DNA from 2 places in the Faecalibacterium sp. AF27-11BH genome. Region 1 is predicted to be linked to the other one. Evidence: predicted binding sites of a transcription regulator. Region 1 holds the regulator's gene; the other holds the start of a gene.
The links. The regulator Rex, encoded in region 1, represses fermentation and respiration genes when NADH is low (regulators of the CRP and FNR family bind a similar motif). The targets are predictions, from matches to a motif close to ATTGTTAANNNNTTAACAAT.

Region 1 (3,446 bases):
CATCTCGAACGGGGGTTCTGCACATACCCCGTTGTATACAATTATGATAACAAAACAACAACCAAAAAGAAAGACGCAAATTGCAGATATCTAAACAAAAAACGTACAAATATTGCTCTTGTTTTCGCGCAAGAATTGACGCCTTCGCTGAAATGAATAAACTTGGCTCGAAAAACTGTGCAACATGTATACTTCGCTATTTTGCATAGAAAACTGGGATGCATCATAGGAGGAACGTCGAATTTTGCAATAATTTTGTAAACATTCCGTTTCAGAACGTGGAAACGTTGCATACATTGTGGACGAACAACAGCTTAAAAAGCCCGGATGGGAGTCTTTGAACTGATATATCAATAGCGCAAAAAATGTGCACTCTGATATATCAATTGTTTGCGGCGGGCATCCGGCACCGGTCTTCGGGCATGGAAATCGGTGCTTTTTCGCCCTTTGGGGGGGTGAAGAAGCACCGACAGCGACATATTTTGCGCTGTTGTGTGGACTGCGCCTGTGGGCCGGGAATAAAAAAGAAAGGCTGCCGTGTCGTTGAACACAGCAGCCTTGTATACAAGTTTATTCAACCCGCGAAGCAGCTTTTTCGGCGTAGAACGCGCGCTTTGCCTTGAAATAGCACTGGGGGCACATGCTCACGTACTGCACATCGTTTTCCAGATCGATGGCCACCTGCTCGCCCTCAAAGACGAATCTGCCGTTCACCCTGCGGCAGTTGCAGATGGCCTTGCGGCCGCAGGTGCAGATGGTCTTCATCTCCTCGATGGTGTGGGCCAGCTCCAGCAGGCGGGTAGAGCCGGGAAAGCCCTTAAGCGAAAAATCTGCCCGCAGGCCGTAGCAGATCACCGGAATGTTCAAATCCACCGTTACCATGAACAGCTGTTCTGCCTGCTGCGCAGTGAAAAACTGGCTCTCGTCGCACAGCACGCAGGCCAGCGGCGCACCGTCAGCGTTGGCCGTGCGCACGGCCTCGAACACGTCCGTCTCCGGCGGGATCAGCAGATCAGCCTTGCGGCGCACGCCCAGACGGCTCACCAGCTCACCGCCGCCCTTGGTGTCCACCTGTGGCTTGAGGATCAGCACCCGCATCCCCTGTTCTTCGTAGTTGTGGGCTACCTGCATCAGGGCGGTGCTCTTGCCGCTGTTCATCGCGCCGTAACGGAAATACAGTTTTGCCATTTGAAAAACTCTCCTTACAGAACGAACCCTCTCAGCCAAAGCCTGACGGCTTTGCCAGCTCCCCCGATGGGGGAGCTTTTCTGTATCTTCCGGGCAGGCTGTCCCTGCGCCGGAGAAGCAGAAACTTTCCCGTCCCCACTCACAAAGCTCCCCTTTCGGGGGAGCTGTCGAGCGTATGCGAGACTGAGAGGGTTCAGCGGCATCTCAGGCTTTAACTGAGAGGGTTCTCTTATTACTTATAATAGGTACGTTCAGTCCTGATTGCGCAGGCGGTAGCCAAGGCTCATCAGGCTGTCGCCCAGATGGACGTTCTCCACCACCACATCGGGATACGGCACAGAGAGGTCATAGTGGGAGAAGTTCCAGAAGCCCTCGATGCCCAGATCCACCAGACGGCCGCTGACCTGTTCCGCACCGTCGCGGGGCACACAGAGCACTGCGACCTTGGGGTGATGCTCGGCACAGAAAGACTCCAGCTCGTCGATATGGCGGATCTGGATGCCGCTGATCTCCTTGCCCACCTCGCTCTGTGCCACATCAAAGGCGGCGATCAGGCGGTAGCCGTTGGTATCGGTGGTGATAAAGCGGCTCACTGCCTTGCCCAGACGGCCGCAGCCGATCAGGATGGTGGGCAGGCGGTCACCGTTGCCGAACAGCAGGCCTTCCAGAATGGAGAGCAGGTTTTCCACCGAGTAGCCAATGCCCTGCCGGCCATTCACATCGCCGATGCAGTTGAAGTCCTGCCGTACCTGCGAAGCGGTGGTGCCCATCTGAGCAGCCAGCTCGCGGGAAGAAATGCTGTTGATGCCGTCCGCCTGCAGAGAGCACAGATAGCGGTAATATTTGGGAAGACGCTTGATAACGGGAAGCGAAGCCCTTGCAGGAGTGTTCATAGAATACTTTCTCCTTTCGCTCTATCGCAGTACTTGCCGCAGCTGCCTGCTTTACAGATGCGGCACAAAGAAACCCCGATCCGTTTACGGGTTCATATTGCAGATATTACAGTCAATTATTTAAAGTATACTGCACCGATGGAGAATGTCAAATCATTCTCAAAAAATTTTTATGAAATGTTACCGCTTTTTTGCTGCAGCGGGTCTGCATAGCCCGGCACAGGCTGGGGAATGCTGACAAAAAACGCAGGAGGAAAGCACATGAATGATGAAACGCAGCAGACCGACGCGCGTCGGCTGGAAAAGGAAGAGATCGAGGATCTGGGCACGGTCACGCTGGCCCGCGGGGAGCATGTCATCCACTGCCTGACCGTCATCGGCCAGATCGAAGGCCATTCGGAAGCGCCGCAGGGCCAGAAGACCACGAAGTATGAGCATGTCATCCCGCAGCTGGTGGCCGCGCAGGAAGACCCCCGCATCGAGGGCCTGCTGGTGCTGCTGAACACGGTAGGCGGGGATGTGGAAGCGGGCCTTGCGCTGGCGGAGCTGATCGCCAGCGTATCCAAGCCCAGTGCAACGCTTGTGCTGGGCGGCGGGCACTCCATCGGCATCCCGCTTGCCGTCAGCGCCCGGCGCAGCTTCATCGTGCCCACAGCCACCATGACCGTGCACCCGGTGCGGCATTCCGGCGTCATTCTGGGGGTGCCGCAGACCATGCGCAGCTTTGAGCAGATGCAGCAGCGCATCACCGGCTTCGTAGCGGCCCACAGCGGCATGACCGAAAAACGCTACACCGACCTGATGCTCCACACCGGCGAGCTGGTGATGGACATGGGCACCGTGCTGGATGGACGCCGGGCCGTGAAGGAAAAGCTCATTGACGAGCTGGGCGGACTTTCGGATGCGCTGGCGTGGCTGTATAAAGAGATTGAACGCAAATGAAGGCCGATTTTGTACAACAATAGGTTTGCCATTTTCTTCCCTGCGTGGTACAATAATAAAATCAAATAGTGTGTCTACTACAAACGCGGGGAACAAAGAAACATGGCAACAAAAAAACGTAAAACGACAACACGGCGCGCAGCATCGCGCAAAAAACGCGCAGAACAGCGGCTCCCGGCAGGGCTTGGCACCCTGTTTGCAGGCCTTTTGCTGGTGGTGCTGGCCTTTGTGGAGGGAGATTCGGCATGGAAGGCCCTGCACGATGTGCTGTTCGGACTTTTTGGCTGTGGCAGCTTTGTGCTGGGCGCGGCAGTGTGCTGCCTTGCTGTGCAGTATACCCGGGGCGAAGACCTTCTGCCCAAGATCTTCAAGCTGGTTCTGGGGCTGGTGTTTGCCTGCGGCACGGTGATTGTTTTTTCCGAT
Region 2 (3,446 bases), on a different contig from region 1:
GCGATGGGGCCCAGACCCATGACTTCCGGCTCAACGCCAGCCAAAGCACCTGCGACCCAGGTAGCCAGAGGCTTCACGCCCAGCTCCTTAGCCTTCTCCTCGCTCATGATGACCAGAGCAGCAGCGCCGTCATTGATGGCGGAAGAGTTGCCGGCGGTCACGATGCCGTCCTTGGTGAAAGCGGGCTTCAGCTTTGCCAGCACTTCAGGAGCGCTCAGACGGGGGCCTTCATCAGTATCGAACACGGTGTCGCCCTTCTTGCCCTTGATCACAACGGGAACGATCTCGTCCTTGAAAGCGCCGTCCTTGATGGCCTTGTCAGCCTTCAGCTGGCTGTTGTATGAGAACTCGTCCAGCATCTCACGGGTGATGGGGCTGTAGCCGTACTTCTTCTGATAGGTCTCGTTGGTGCAGACGTTCTCAGCGGTCATGCCCATGTGCTTGTTGAAGCCGCAGGCATCCCACAGAGCATCGTTGACCATGGTATCCACGATCTCGCTCTTGCCCATAGGAGCGCCCATGCGGTAGCCGTAACGAGCCTTCTGCAGTGCGAAGGGAGCCATGTCCATGTTCTCCATGCCGCCTGCGACCACGATATCAGCATCGCCAGCCTCGATCATCTGAGCAGCCATATTGACGCAGTTCAGACCGGAGCCGCACACCACGTTGACAGTGACAGCCGGGGTCTCGATGGGCAGGCCAGCCTTCAGAGCAGCCTGACGAGCGACGTTCTGGCCCAGACCGGCCTGAATGACGCAGCCCATGTAGACATGATCGACCTGCTCGGGAGCGACGTTTGCACGGTTCAGAGCTTCCTTGATGACGATGGAGCCCAGCTCAACTGCGGGAACGTTTGCCAGAGTGCCGCCGAACTTGCCAATAGCGGTACGGCATGCAGATGCGATAACGATCTTTTTCATGTGAATAGCCTCCTGAATTGTGTATGTGTTACTTTTCGTAAGCCATTTTTATCAAAACGCCCGTAAGCGCTTTTACAAATTAGGTCTCGGGGTCTTTTTTCTGCCGGATCAGCGCATACTTTTCGTTGACCGCCTTTTCCACATTGGGTGTGACGAACTTACCGATGTCGCTGCCGTAGTAAGCTGCCTCTTTTACAATGGTGGAAGAAAGGTAGCTCCACTTGATGCTCGTTGCCAGAAACATGGTCTCGATGCCGGGCATCAGTGCGTGATTGGTCTGCGCAAGCTGGATCTCGTTTTCAAAATCCGTCACCGCCCGCAGGCCCCGCACCATCACCGAAGCGTGCCGTTTCTTGGCGAACTCCACGGTCAGGCCGTCGAAGCTCTCCACCGAAACATTCTGGATGCCTTTGCAGCACTCCTTTAGAAGCTCCACGCGTTCCTCCACGGTGAACAGCGGATTCTTTGCGCTGTTGTTGAGCACCGCCACGATCAGATGATCGTTAATCTTTGCTGCGCGCTTGATGATATCGAGATGCCCTTTTGTGACCGGATCGAACGAACCGGGATAAACTGCTGTTGCCATCGTCTGGTGTCCTCCTTGAGCGCTGTGAAAAGCGCGTTTTGGTTCTGCCATGATAGCACTTTCCAGTCTTGGGTGCAAGATTTTTGTGCAAGCTGTACGTTTTATCGTTAAAATTTAAACAATCAATGTCATGCTGCATCGCAGCTGCTTGCTACGCTATAAGTAAACCATATCGTCAAAATTTTATCAAGTCCTTTTGCAAAGATTTTGGTTTTTCAGCACCAAACAATCGTCCAAAAACTCCGCGAATTTTGTCCATATTGCCAGTCGGTCAAAATTTTCTCGATAAACTATTGATTCTACACATTGTTAATGTTATAACTAAGTTGTGCAGATCTGCTGCCCTGTCCGACAGCTGCCTTCTGCTGGTTATCAGGATATCATCCGCCTGTGTCAGAGCTGTGTTCAAATTGCCAACAGGTGGTAAACATCCTGCAAAGATTTGTCCGTGCAGGAAGAGTAAATGATAAATTTACAATTCCTTTATGTTATTATAGGAGAGGATGGTTTATAATGGATTTTACGGAACTGTATGCTCAGAAGAAAATGACCGCCGCTCAGGCTGCCGCACTGGTCAAAAGCGGTGACTGGGTGGATTACGGCTGGGCTGTGAACACCCCTGTGGCGGTGGATGCCGAGATTGCAAAGCGTCTGCCTGAGCTGGAAGGTGTCAACTTCCGCGGCGGCATCCTGATGTGGGTGCCCGCGATCTTCCAGATCGACGATCCCGCTGCACACATGACATGGAACAGCTGGCATATGGGCGGCATTGAGCGCAAGGCCATTGCACAGGGCTTCTCCTTCTACTCCCCCATCCGTTATTCCGAGCTGCCCCGCTACTACCGCGAAAGCCCGGATCCGCTGGATGTGGCGGTGTTCCAGGTGACCCCCATGGACGAGCACGGCTACTTCAACTTCGGCCCCAGTGCATCTCATCTGGGTGCTGTGTGCGAAAAAGCCAAGAAGATCATCGTTGAGGTCAACAAGAACATGCCCCGCTGCCTTGGCGGCATGGAGAACTGCATCCACATTTCTCAGGTCACCGGCATCGTGGAAGGCGAGAACCCGCCCATCGGCCAGATGGCCGCTCCCGGTGCTGCTACCGAAGTGGATCTGAAGGTTGCCAACCTGATCGTTCCGCAGATCCCCAACGGTGCCTGCCTGCAGCTGGGCATCGGCGGTATGCCCAATGCCATCGGCAGCCTGATCGCACAGAGCGATTTGAAGGATCTGGGCGTGCACACCGAAATGTATGTGGATGCCTTTGTGGATATCGCCAAGGCCGGCAAGATCACCGGTGCATGCAAGCAGCTGGACAAGGGCCGTCAGGTCTACGCCTTCGGTGCCGGCACCCAGAAAATGTACGATTACCTGAACGATAATCCGGAGTGCATGTCTGCACCCGTGGACTACACCAACGATATCCGCAGCATCTCCGCACTGGATAACTTTATTTCCATCAACAACGCTGTGGACATCGACCTGTTCGGTCAGGTGAACGCCGAGACTGCAGGCCTCAAGCACATCTCCGGTGCCGGCGGTCAGCTGGACTTCGTTCTGGGCGCATACCTTTCCAAGGGCGGCAAGAGCTTTATCTGCCTGTCCTCTACCTTCTTTAATAAGAAGACCGGCCAGCTGGAGAGCCGCATCCGTCCCACTCTGGAAAACGGCAGCATCGTCACCGATACCCGTGCCAACATCCACTACCTGTGCACCGAGTACGGCTGCGTGAACCTGAAGGGCCTGACCACCTGGGAAAAGGCTGAAGCTCTGATCAGCGTAGCACATCCCGACTTCCGTGAAGACCTGATCAAGGAAGCCGAAAAAATGCACATCTGGCGCAGGAGCAACAAAATCTGATAAGTGCCGCGGGGATTCCTGCTGTCCGCGGCTGAAATGGAGTCTATCATGATGGACAAAAAGCCGCACATCAAGCCCTA

Region 2: the regulator Rex is predicted to act here: its motif matches at 1,812-1,831, upstream of DWY76_RS01745 (butyryl-CoA:acetate CoA-transferase).

Annotation. Positions count from the first base shown of each region.
Region 1 covers NZ_QVGS01000002.1:255,609-259,054, forward strand. The annotation lists gene DWY76_RS14165 (hypothetical protein) at 351-578, opposite strand; gene DWY76_RS03820 (thymidine kinase) at 571-1,188, opposite strand; gene DWY76_RS03825 (redox-sensing transcriptional repressor Rex) at 1,440-2,081, opposite strand; gene DWY76_RS03830 (ATP-dependent Clp protease proteolytic subunit) at 2,343-3,023, shown strand; gene DWY76_RS03835 (DNA translocase FtsK) at 3,126-3,446, shown strand, end outside.
Region 2 covers NZ_QVGS01000001.1:380,592-384,037, reverse strand. The annotation lists gene DWY76_RS01755 (acetyl-CoA C-acetyltransferase) at 1-920, opposite strand, end outside; gene coaD (pantetheine-phosphate adenylyltransferase) at 1,000-1,506, opposite strand; gene DWY76_RS01745 (butyryl-CoA:acetate CoA-transferase) at 2,020-3,366, shown strand; gene DWY76_RS01740 (AI-2E family transporter) at 3,415-3,446, shown strand, end outside.